3 regions of the Lysinibacillus sp. A1 genome follow, and region 2 is predicted to be linked to each of the others. Evidence: riboswitches for the same ligand, from Rfam matches in the RefSeq annotation. Region 2 holds a riboswitch; each other region holds the start of a gene.
The links. A riboswitch is a leader RNA that binds a small molecule or an ion and turns the genes downstream of it on or off. The one in region 2 is predicted to bind S-adenosylmethionine.
Positions count from the first base shown of each region.

Region 1: linked by a shared signal. The riboswitch ahead of metA (homoserine O-succinyltransferase) and the one ahead of PI85_RS07765 (Na+/H+ antiporter NhaC family protein) in region 2 are both predicted to bind S-adenosylmethionine.
Region 3: linked by a shared signal. The riboswitch ahead of PI85_RS05460 (O-acetylhomoserine aminocarboxypropyltransferase/cysteine synthase family protein) and the one ahead of PI85_RS07765 (Na+/H+ antiporter NhaC family protein) in region 2 are both predicted to bind S-adenosylmethionine.

Region 1 is NZ_JSZM01000041.1:41,666-45,955, forward strand. It holds gene PI85_RS22445 (TrmB family transcriptional regulator) at 1-511, shown strand, start outside; gene PI85_RS22450 (hypothetical protein) at 557-919, shown strand; gene PI85_RS22455 (nucleotide excision repair endonuclease) at 967-1,338, opposite strand; SAM riboswitch class I at 1,541-1,650, shown strand; gene metA (homoserine O-succinyltransferase) at 1,750-2,685, shown strand; gene PI85_RS22465 (endospore germination permease) at 2,741-4,285, opposite strand.
Region 2 is NZ_JSZM01000011.1:12,781-17,070, reverse strand. It holds gene PI85_RS07780 (bifunctional 2-polyprenyl-6-hydroxyphenol methylase/3-demethylubiquinol 3-O-methyltransferase UbiG) at 1-353, opposite strand, end outside; gene PI85_RS24410 (hypothetical protein) at 575-745, shown strand; gene PI85_RS07775 (hypothetical protein) at 779-1,279, shown strand; gene PI85_RS07770 (DUF3953 domain-containing protein) at 1,317-1,550, shown strand; SAM riboswitch class I at 1,670-1,773, shown strand; gene PI85_RS07765 (Na+/H+ antiporter NhaC family protein) at 1,878-3,158, shown strand; gene PI85_RS07760 (VanZ family protein) at 3,588-4,290, opposite strand, start outside.
Region 3 is NZ_JSZM01000008.1:57,676-61,965, forward strand. It holds gene PI85_RS05450 (homoserine dehydrogenase) at 1-342, opposite strand, end outside; gene PI85_RS05455 (hypothetical protein) at 816-1,202, opposite strand; gene PI85_RS05460 (O-acetylhomoserine aminocarboxypropyltransferase/cysteine synthase family protein) at 1,533-2,837, opposite strand; SAM riboswitch class I at 2,955-3,068, opposite strand; gene PI85_RS05465 (glycerol-3-phosphate acyltransferase) at 3,224-3,856, shown strand; gene PI85_RS05470 (DASS family sodium-coupled anion symporter) at 4,056-4,290, shown strand, end outside.

The sequences.
Region 1 (4,290 bases), on a different contig from region 2:
GTCGATTAGTGATCAATTAGAAAAATTAGAAACGAAAGAACAGGAAGCGGAACCTAAAGTGTTAATGCTAAAAGGGAAGCAGACAATCATCAATTATTGTCAAAACTTATTAAAAAAAGCAGAGACAAAAATTATCCTATCGATGTGGGAAGATATGTACGATGCCTTACGCGAGGATATCGAAGGGGTATCACAGCATGTGAAGGTGCATGGCATTACCTTATATGTCGGGGAACATCTGGCATCTATCGATCAGCACAGAGCCACACACTATACGAGAAAGACTTCTACACCCCACTGGTTTATTTTATCGGTTGATGGACAAGAAATGATTTATGGTCACTCGCCGTCGAATCAAGAAACCGCTTTTATAACGAATGATCCAGTGCATATATATTTATTAGAGGATTATGTTTGGCATGATGTTCTTATCAATCGACTAGTGAAGCGTGATGATAAAGAGCTTGAGGACTGGATTGCTAAAGAGCGTAAAGCATTTTTTTTAGAGTAGCTATAAGGGAAGGGGAGCATCTTGAAAAAATGGATGTTGCCAGTATTGTTTTATGTCTTATGGATGGGCGGATGTGATTCTGCACCGCCGCTGCCAGTTCCACCTAAGATTCAGGAGCTAACCATCGTTCCTGACCATATCCAACAGCATATTATAGCTAAAGACAGAATTCAGTTATTGTATGAAGATGACGTGACGTACTATCTTGTCATGTTTTCGAAAGGAAATGTGCTAGCAAGTGTGGCAGCAAATGAAGATCGGTTAGTCATTCATTTCAAGGAAGGAAGCGAGCAAAAGAAAGAAGCTCAACCGTATGTCTATGCTATCAACAAAAGCCCAGAGTTGACAATTATTGAACTATATATTAACGGAAAAAGCATGCCGATAGATCGCATGACTAGGATGTAATAAAAAACCGAAATCCCTAAAAAAAGAGATTTCGGTTTTTGTTGATATTAATAAAATACTTTATCTACATTGTATTTGGAGCGGAACGTATTAATCGCATACGTTTCATAAATTTCACGTTCCATAGGATCTTCTACTTCATAGACTTCAATTTTGAAGACCTCGTCACGATAGTTTTTCATCGGAGATACATTGTCTTCAAAATGTTTTTTAATGCGTTGGCGAATTTTACGTGCTTTACCGACAAATAATAGCTCATTCTTTTCATTATAAAATAAGAAAATGCCGCCTTTATCACGTGTGATCTTGTGGAAGTCGATGAAACCAAAGTATGGTGTAATTGGGACATCACCTGGTTTTACATCTTGTTCGCGTTGGCGAATGACTACATCTGGTTTTGGAAATTCAATATTAATCAAAGTATTCACGTTCCTCTCTATTACTAAAGATATATGGTAACATAATAGCGGCATGTTTACCATAAAATTTCATGTAGAATAACCATATACAGCAAGCTTAGTGTTTATCAAATGATGGGAGAACATGCATAGGAATAACAAAATATTCTATGAATTATTGATATTCTAACTAGTCCATGTTACAATTCAAGATAATTAAATAATCTTATCAAGAGAAGCAGAGGGATTTGGCCCGATGACGCTTCAGCAACCTCTAACAAATGTTAGAAAGGTGCTAATTCCAGCAAAGGTTTTTCCTTTGAGAGATAAGAGTGAACGTGAAAAAAATCCTTCTCATTCTATCTCATATGGAATGTGGAGGATTTTTTAATTTTTTCGAAAAAGGAGCAAAAAAAGAGAGGGGAACGCAAGATGCCAATTAATATTCCGAAAAATTTACCTGCTGGAGAACATTTACGTGAGGAAAAAATCTTCGTGATGGAAGAGGACCGTGCGAGAACACAGCAAATACGTCCATTAAATATATTAATCTTAAATTTGATGCCCGAAAAAGAAAAAACGGAGCTACAATTACTACGATTACTAGGAAATACGCCATTACAGGTGAATATTACTTTTTTAAACACGGCTACTCATGAATCTAAAAATGTCAGTAAATCTCATTTGCAATTATTCTACACAACGTTTAACCAAATTCGTCATCGACGCTATGATGGTATGATTATTACGGGTGCGCCTGTAGAAAAAATGCCGTTTGAAGAGGTTAACTATTGGCAGGAAATTGCTGAAATTATGGATTGGTCTAAAAAGAATGTGACATCCGTGCTACATATATGTTGGGGGGCACAGGCTGCGCTATATCATCATTATGGGATTGGAAAGGTCGAGCTTTCTGCTAAATGCTCCGGGGTTTATTCTCATGTGATTACTGATTTAACAGTAGATTTAGTACGAGGCTTTAGTGATTTATTTACTGCCCCTCATTCTCGCTATACATCTGTCTCGATTGACGAGGTTCGCAATCATCAAGAGTTACGCTTATTATCCTATTCAGAGGATGCGGGTGTGTTTATCGTGCAATCTAAAGATAATAAAAACATTATGATTACTGGACATTTAGAATATGATGCGACAACATTAGCCGATGAATACAGTCGCGATGTTGCCAAGGGTATCCATATAGACGTTCCAGTAAACTACTTCCCAAATGATGATCCAGCAAAGGCACCGATGAATACATGGCGTGCCCATACGCATTTATTGTTCTCCAACTGGTTGAACTACTACGTATACCAAGAGACACCATATGAATGGGACTTTGTAGACGAAATTGAATATCATATTTAAATAACACTGAAAAAGTCTAATTTCTTCACTAAGCAGCTGAAGGAATTAGACTTTGTTATTCTAGATTTTTCTTATCAGAACTCGTTTTATCCGGAGTCGCCTGATCGTCCTGTTTGGATGTAGCGTTGCCAGCTTCAGACTGAATCACTTGGCTGGAATTCGACGTAGCAGATTTATCTTGATTGTCTTGAGTAGAAACTGGATTATCTGTTTTTTCTTGATTATCCTGATTGTCTTGAGTGCTATCTGTATTAGCATCGTTAGTCTGAATATCCTGATTGGAATTCATAGTAGCAGGTTTCGTCTGAATATCCTGATTGGAATCCATAGTAGCGGGTTTCGTCTGAATATCCTGATTGGAATTCATATTATTAGGTTTCGCCTGATTCTCCTGATGGGAATCCGTATTATCAGGTTTCGTCTGATTCACTTGATTAGAAACCGCATTACTCGCATCAGTCATTTGCCCCTCATTAGAATCCGCATGACCCATTTCAGTTGAATTACCTAGTGATTTTCGGTTACGAATAACAGCTACAATGAGGAGAAGTATGGGTAATAATATGGTGCAAACAAATGCATAAATTGGCCAAATCTCATCATTATAAATGTTGGAATGGACGATGTCTGGGTGAACAATTTGCGAAAGTCCGACCATAATAATACCCATTGGTAGGATTAGTGGGCGGTGATCCTTCAATTTCATAATTTGTGCAATTCCAACAACAGTTGTATAGAAGTACATAAACGTTCGAATAAAAATGGATACAATCCACATAAAAGCCATGATTATTTCAATGCGCTGTAAAAAATTTCCGATAGAGATTCTTTGTGCTAGGGCATAGCTAGGGAAAGTTCGCGAAGCCGTGTTGGCTGGCCCTAATACTAAAATGGATAGAGTAATTAATGTTACTAGTACAAATCCACCGAGAAGCATGCCTATGTAAAATCCTTTTTTTGAGGATTGCTGGACATTGACACTCGCAGGGTAAATCATTAATAACATAACTAACGAAAAAGAAAAGACACTTATAAAGCGGATGATACTATATAAGATGGATGTTTTGGATGCTTCCATAATCGGTTGTATATATTCAAACTTAATTTGTGGGGTGATACTGACAACAAAGAAAATAAAAATTAAGACAAACATAGGGAAAAGTATTTCTGCTGAACGAGCAAAGTTTTCTATCCCTAAATAGGTAGCATACATAATTATAATAATAAACAACAAGGCAAATGCCATAGTAGGCGTCTCCGGCATTACCTCTGTTTTCATAAAAGCACCAATAAAATACAGTAATTCTCCTCCCGCAAATAGGGTAAGAGAAAGGAAGCACACCACTGTGATTTTTCCAAAAAAGCGCCCGAGTAGTTTTTCATTTGCTTCAATAAAATTCAGTGTCGGTGTTTGGTCGCCTAACGTCACAAATAATTTCACAACAAGCAAACTAATGACAACACCAATACTTGCAGCAATCCACGCATCTTGCTTACTAGAGCTTGCAATACTTGAAGGGATGATTAAGATGGCAGTACCGATAGAAAGGAGGAATGTGATAATTGTAAATTGTCTTGAACTAATTACTTCTTTTTCCATATAAT
Region 2 (4,290 bases):
TAGTGAATAGCTAAGGAACTTAATACAACATCAAATTGAGAAGCGGAAAACTGAATGTCCTCAATCGGTATTTTCAAATAGGAAATAAAAGGATCATCCGTTTTTTCCTGAGCTTTTTCCAGCATTTTTTCAGATATATCTACACCAATCACTGATTTTGCCTGTTGTGCGCGCGCATATCGACAATGCCACCCGAAGCCACATCCTAAATCAAGCACGTGTTTATTTTTCAAATCAGGTAAAAGTGTTTTTAATACATGCCACTCTCCTGCAGCGTCCAGCCCTTGAACAGAACGTGGCATTTTTTCGTAAGCAGAAAAGAATTGCATATCATCATATTTATTTTGCTTCATCGTTTAAACATCTCCTATAGATTAAAATAGCCTCCTACATACGCTTGGTTACCTAGGAGGCTAGCTATCTTCTTCTAACCATGGTTTTCACCCCTATAATTGCTTTTCAAAACCATTCAAGAATACATAAAAAGTAAAGTACAAAAAGAGTAATCCTGAAATAAACGAAACTATTTGCATAAGCTTTTTCCCCATTATTTTACCACCGATGCTATTTAAATATGAAAGGATTAGCCCCCAAAAAGATTAAAACGGTAATAAATCCGAAGAAGAAGGGAAGTAAGCTTTCAATAGCTCAATGTCCAGTTGTACCTACTATACTTCCACCAACCGTTGCGAACCAAACAATTGCAGTCAGTGCAGAAACTACTAGCCAAACACCAATCGGTTGATGTCTAGTGGTGGATTTTCTGAGTGAACTAAATTTGACAGATGGTTGTTTTAATGGGTATTATTGGATTTTTAAAGTTATAAATATCAATATTGAAATGGTGATAGCTTTAAAGGTCACTATGGAGGATAAAAAGAAAATGAATCAATCAAAAAAATTAATCGGTCTTATAGTCATTGTGTTTTTTTGTGCATTTGTTAGTTTTACCCTGTATAGATGGGTTCGTTTCGGAATAATTGATGGGGGTTCTATAATAATTAGCTTTATTTCCTTATCCTTTTTATTCAATTGGCTGAATTCGGGTAACCATAACGGTATTAAAGAAGATAAAGATGAACTAGATAAACATATTGAAGCACACAGTGCCAAGATTGGCTATTATGCTTTAATGATCGTAGCTTGTTTAATTTTATTTGTATCAGAGGGTGTATCCAATTTAAATGACATGAAAAATTATCCCTTGATTTTAGTTGTGGGGCTTGCATTTGTCATCGCACCCATCATAGAATTTTTTTATTCAAAAAAGGTTAGATAACTGTAAGTATTCGTTCAAGCAAAAAGGGGGAATCGTTTTGTTAAAAACAGTACAAATTATTTTATCAATAATAGGCATCACGCTTTCCATTTACGGATTTATGACACATGATTATCGGCTAAACTTTTTAATGATCCTTTTTCTAGGTTTATTTATGTTAACATTAGGAATTAATGAATTTCGGAGAGAGAGAAAATTATATGGTTGGTTTTTAGTCGGGGCATTTATATTTTCGGTCTATGTGTCCATTCAAAGCTTCATATTCGTATAAAAAGTTGAATTTCGCACTTGATGATAGTGCTGTAATTTTTTCACAATTAAAAACATGTTGCAATTATGGATGTTTTATTTTAGTATTTTAATATTGTGTCAAAAATATAATATTTTTTCTTCTTATCAAGAGAGATGGAGGGACTGGCCCGATGAAATCTCGGCAGCGGAACTATTAAGTTACTGTGCCAAATCCAGCAAGCAATGTTCTTGATAGATAAGAGGAGCGTTTTAACTATAAGGCCTCTTCTTGTTATTTCAAGATGAGGTCTTTTTTATGGTGAAAAAATAAAAAATATGGCTGATTTTTAATTTTTGGAGGTAGACAATGAAGAAAGAGAATCCATGGGCGCTAATCCCATTTGTTATTTTTATGATTTTATTTATTGGTTCAGGGATTATAATGGGTGATTTTTATGCCTTTCCTGTCATTGTAGCCATCAGCATTTCGGGTGCTGTAGCTCTAGCCATGAATCGAAAAGAATCATTTTCCCGAAAGGTTGATATTTTTTGCCAAGGTGCTGGAAATTTAAATGTCATGCTGATGGTTATTATTTTTCTATTAGCAGGGGCATTTTCAGAGGTAGCGAAGGGGATGGGGGCTGTAGATTCCACTGTTAACTTTGCTTTATCGGTTATACCGCAAAACCTGCTTGTCGTAGGCCTATTCATCATTGCCTGCTTCATCTCTCTATCCATGGGCACATCAGTGGGGACGATTGTTGCGCTGGCGCCAATTGGAGTTGGGATAAGCGATCTTACGGAGCTACCTATTGCTTTAGTGATGGCAGCGGTTGTAGGCGGTTCGATGTTTGGTGATAATTTATCTTTTATTTCAGATACTACTATTACCGCCGTTCGTTCACAAGGCGCGCAAATGAAGGATAAATTTAAGGTCAATTTTTGGATTGTATTGCCGGCAGCTTTTCTTACAAGTATTATTTTAGGGTTTATGACATCCGGGGGGACAGCCCAAGTAGAGCATCTAAGCTATAATTGGATAAAAATTATTCCTTATGTTTTAGTTATTATTTTAGCGTTATCTGGAATGAATGTTTTCCTCGTTCTTGCATTAGGGATTGTTCTCGCCGGTGCTGTTGGCTTAGCAGATGGAAGCTATCACATAATGAGCCTTATACAAAAGATTGGTGAAGGAATGGAAGGGATGTATGAAATCGCCTTTCTGGCTATATTAATAGCTGGAATGGTGGAGGTTATTAAATTTAATGGGGGAATTGACTTTTTACTCCGTCTTGTAACGAGCAGGATTAAATCGCAGAAGGGTGCTGAATTTGGTATAGCTGGTCTTGTGGGTCTAACTAATTTATCTACGGCCAATAATACAATTGCTATTCTAATTGCGGGGCCGCTTGCCAAAAATATTGCTGACCAGTATGAGATTGAGCCGAGAAAGTCCGCAAGTATTTTAGATATTTTCTCCTGTACAGTCCAAGGTCTTCTCCCATACGGAGCCCAATTCCTTGTAGCCGCAAGTGTAGCCAAAATTTCGCCAGTGAGTATCTTGCCGTACTCTTTCTACCCAATTCTTATTGGTATTTGTGGTATGATAGCGATATTCATTGGGTATCCGAAAAAAAAGAAAGCCTAAACTTTACATTCAGACAGTAGACAAAAGCCATCGAGTAGTTTGATATGCTCCCTATTAGGTAGACAGATTAAAAAATAAAATCTGTTTATCTAAGGGGAGCATTTTTTGTGGTGCAGTTAATATCTACCCCTAATTGGAACGAAGGGCGGGAAGCAGTTGGACCCCGCTCATGAAAAGCGCCCACCCATAGTGGAAATCAACGGCTTTACTTTATTTTAAAGTTAATAAATTTCAATAAGAACCAAACAATAAACGCTAATGGTATTAGGTAAAAAAATAATAGTAGAAAAATAGGGGAGCAGTCTACTTTTTTAGGGGGTAGGGGGATAGTTCATTCAAAAAGGGGAGCCCCTTACAGTCGAAAATAAAAGAGCCCAGTTGCTCTATTAATGGGAGTCTGGGCTTTGCTTAAGTATTTTGAACGAGCTGTTACTTTCTTGCCTGAATTAAAGTAAACCAATCGTTGTCGTTGAACTTGCCAGAAACATTGTATATGGGCTGATAGAAGCCTTTTGTATCATACATATACGATAGCTCAATCGATTCAATTTCAATTTGGTCTCCTTTTTTTATAATTAGGTCTTCCTCCTGTACGAGTGCGTTATACTTTATTTGAGGGAAATCGCCATCCTTTATTCGTTCATATATTTCTGCAGGAGACAGTATGTTTACCTCTCGAATAAATTGATTTTCATGAAGACTGTAGGTTAACGAATAAATGTGACCATCCGGTTTCAGGCCAAGACTGACATCTCCAGTCCAGTAATCTTTAGTTACATCAGGACGGTCTGGTAAGGTCCATTCAAATTCACCATTCTCCTGTACAGTAAATTCTGCATCTTGAGGTAGTATAGAAAGTTCATCCATCAATGACTTCGCCTTTTCTTCTTGCTCTACAGCTGAAGTTTGCTCCGGTGTATAATTATTCTCGGTTAACCACCATTGTCCCTCTGAATTATTGGTAACCAATGTATACGCGATCCCATTTCGATCTTCCACTAGCGTTTCGTCATTGTCCTTGGCATCAGATGCATTCATCTCTGATAATCCTAGTTTCTGTTGTAATAGGTCTTTTACGTCACCTTCTTGAATGATTTTCTTGTAGACAGGAGCAACAATGGGTGCTGCGCTT
Region 3 (4,290 bases), on a different contig from region 2:
TAACTCTAATCCACGCTTTGCAAACATGACTTTGTTGGCAGTAATAACATGACATTTATGCTCTACCGCTCTCTTTAAATAGCTATATGCAGGCTCTTCATTCACAATGGCTTCAAATATTACTTGCATGCCTGGTTCTGCCAATACATCATCCATGCTTGTAGTCATCAAATGTGCTGTGCCTGGTACACGTTCTCGGCTAGCATCTGTTACTAAAATTTTAGCTACTTCCAATTCAATGCCTAATTTATTTTTAAGATCTTCCCGCTTTTCATTTAATATATGATAGATTCCTTGACCTACCGTTCCAAATCCTAAAATCGCTGCCTTTATAGTTGCCATTCTTATTATTCCCTCCAACTTACATTCCGCAGTTTCATCAAGCCAAACTCTCCGTGGGGTTGTGCCAAATCATTTGACACCAACCGCAGGCCTTAGCCAACCCTTAATTTTGGATAAATTTTGATATTCAGTACATGTTAGAACATATACAAATTCAAATAATTCGAAATTTAACTTAAAGAAAATTGTAACGCATATATATACTTTACACAAGAAAAATCTTTCTAGGAAGGACATTTGTTTTCCCTAGACGTGCAAAAGAAATCGGTTTCATTCCTTTTACTATACGTTTTTTTAGTTTATCCATAAGATTTGAACAAATATTGACTCTTTACTCTCAAATTATGATGTCTTTCTTCTATTATATATATGTATGTTCAGACACCCATAAACCAGCTAAATAATTAAACTACTATAAAAAAGGCTCATTCCCTGTAGCAGCAGAGAATGAGCCTAAATATATGAGGGATTATTTAGCTCGCTTTTGAAAGCAATTGAAAACGATATTGTGTTAAAGCTTGTTGAACAATACTAATTTCTTCTTCTGTAAAATTTGGTATTGCATACGTACGTTCCACTAATTGAAATGTACCATACTTCAAATAAAATTCTGTTGCTGGAAGCTGGATGTGGCTCACACCATACTTCTCATATGCCTCATAAACTTCCTTAATCGTATAGCCAATATCATCTGTGCAAACCTGTTCTTGATACGCTGAATGACCGAAAATTTGCTGCCATTTACATTCCACTAATGTAAGGATGTGTTGAATGGATTGATTGTTAACAAATACATGACCTTCATTTAGTTCATAAATTAGATAAGATGCAATGTTTTGCGCACTATAGAGATTACCCATTTTAAACACTCCTTTATCATCAGTTTTTTTGAAGAGTAGCCACTGGCTATGTAACTACTCTCCTATCTATTCAAAAGTGGGGGGATCACTTATGAAAACATTTACCTTTTCAACGAGGTTTTTCCGTACATTTAACTTAATTCCAAGTATATAACAAGGTTTTAACAAAGTCAATAATACATATAAAATTACTCGGTATTGTTTTTAAAAAGGTTCTGATAATTACCGGATGAGGTAATTGGTTAATGTAGCAACGTTTGACGTATACCAAATGAGGCTATTCGAATGAGAAAATACGTAAACGCTACAACATTCGCCTGTCATTCTATATTAAGCTTCTACTGTTTGCTCAGTTGTTGCTGTTGCCTGAGTAATAGCCTGCTCTAAATCTGCAATGATGTCCTCCACTGCCTCTAAACCGATTGATAAGCGAATGAGCGATTCGGTTACGCCAGCTTGAATTAGTTCATCTGCTGATAATTGTTGGTGTGTAGTAGATGCTGGATGGATAATTAGCGACTTGGCATCCCCTACATTTGCTACATGTGAAAACAGCTTTACATGATCAATAAGCTTTCGTCCTGCTTCACGTCCACCTTTAATGCCAAATGTAAGCACTGAACCGAAGCCATTTTTTAAATACTTTTTCGCCAACTCATGTGTTGGAAAATCTTCTAGGCCATTATAATTTACATACTCCACAGATGGGTGGTTACGTAAATATTCTGCCACAGCTAAAGCATTTTCATTGTGTTTAGGGATACGCAAATGAAGCGTCTCTAAACCTTGTAAAAGATTGAAAGCTGCATCTGCACTTAATGTAGGTCCAAAATCACGTAACAACTGTACACGCAGCTTTGTAGCAAAGGCTGCAGAAGCTGTATCGATTCCATAGCGTAAACCATGGTAAGAAGCATCCGGCTCTGTAAAGCCTGGGAATCGCCCACTAGTCCAATCAAACTTACCAGCGTCTACAACAACACCACCTAGAGTTGTCCCATGGCCACCTATCCATTTCGTTGCTGAGTGAACTACCACATCTGCACCGTAGTCAATTGGTGTAGACCCATAAGGAGAAGCAAATGTACTGTCGATAATTAATGGTAAGCTGTTGTCATGTGCAATCTTAGCTACAGCTTCAATATCTAAAACCTTTAAGCTTGGATTACCGTAAACTTCTGCGAAGACAGCTTTTGTTTTATCAGTAATGGCAGTCTTAAAATTCTCTGGGTTTGTTTCATCTACAAAAATCGTTTTAATGCCATAGTTTGGTAATGTATTCGCGAATAAATTATACGTACCACCATATAAAGAACTAGCTGCTACAATTTCATCTCCTGCCCCAGCTAGATTTAAAATAGAAAATGCAATAGCTGCTGCACCAGATGAAAGTGCTACTGCTGCCGTTCCACCTTCTAATAAAGCCACACGCTTTTCAAAAACATCCACTGTCGGATTCGTAATTCGCGTGTAAATGTTCCCCGCTTCCTCTAAGGCAAAAAGACGTTGCGCATGAGCAGTGTCTTTAAAAACGAAAGCAGTTGAACGGTAAACAGGAACAGTTCTAGAACCCGTCACAGGGTCTGGCTCTTGACCGCCATGTAACAGCAGTGTTTCTGGTTTAAAATTTGTCATTGTGTACCTCCATTTGGTTATTTTTTTTACGATGGTACCGGAGATGAGGAGGATTTTTCTGTAGAAAACAAAAACCCTCTTCAGCTAAGAAGAGGGTTGCGGTTGCAAGTTTTCCTCCCCTTATCTGCCAGATCCAAGTAAGAATCTGTAGGAATTAGCACCTTAGTAAGTTCATCACCTACTGGTTGCCGGGCATCATAGGGCCTATCCCTCCGCCGCTCTTGATAAGAGTATGAGATTCAATTTCCATCGTTGTTACAAAGTATAAGCATAGAGTTTTTTTCTGTCAACATCTAAATTTTATTTTTTCCGAAACTTCTGTCTGCTCTTTTACGTAGTAAGAACGCATACACTATTTTAGAAAAAAATTTGAAAGGAGTATTTTTATGGTAAAAGCCGTGATCTGTTTTCTAGTTGTTGGCTATTTGATTGGCTGTATTCACGGCTCTAAGGTGGCACAATTTTTATCCGGGGTTGATTTAAAAAAAGCTGGCCATGGCAATGCTGGTGCCTCTAATGCTACGCTTTCACTCGGCTGGAAATATGGCGTTTTAGTAGCTCTTATCGATATTGGCAAAGGCGTCGTAGCCATTGTCGGTGCACATTTTTATTTAACAGATGTAACACATTTAACAGCAGAACAAACATGGCTCCTCACCTACTTGATAGCTGCAGGGGTTATTTTGGGGCATAATTTCCCTTTTTATATGGGCTTCAATGGTGGAAAAGGGACTGCCTCTATCATTGGAATTTTACTTGCGGTTGATTGGAAGATTGGTTTATTTGCACTTATTCTATTTGTTATTTTATCTTTTGCAACGAACTATTTAATTGTTGGGGTATTAGAATTTTACCTCGTTTTTTGTACCGCTACTTACTTATGGATTCCTGGGCTTGGCCCGACCATTATTGCCATTCTACTTTTTGCTATTGCTATTATTTTGCACATTGAAAATATTCAACGTTTAATCAATGGAACCGAGCCTAAAGTTACTTCTGCCTTCAAGAAAAAGAAATAATATTTTTAGGAGATATTTGTATATTTTATGACCACAAATTATCTCTTTAATTACTATTAAAGCTGTAAAACAGACATATTCCGCTTCTTTTCATTCTATACAATAAACGGACGAATTCTTATCTTAAAAAAACATTATACTGACCGATGTTATGGATAATAACCGTCATTTTACGTAGACGTAGAAGGGATGAGAAAATATGTCTTCATCTAAACAAACAACAACGAAGCGTAATTTAAAGCCTTTATGGATTGGGTTGGCTTTTGCTTTATTAATTATCATTATTTTTTTACCTAATAACGGTGATCTACCTGTAGCTGGACAGCGCGCTTTAGCCATTTTAGCTTTCGCGGTTATCCTGTGGGTAACAGAGGCTGTTTCATATCCTGTTAGCTCTGCAATGATTATTGCACTCGTCACAGTTTTACTAGGAC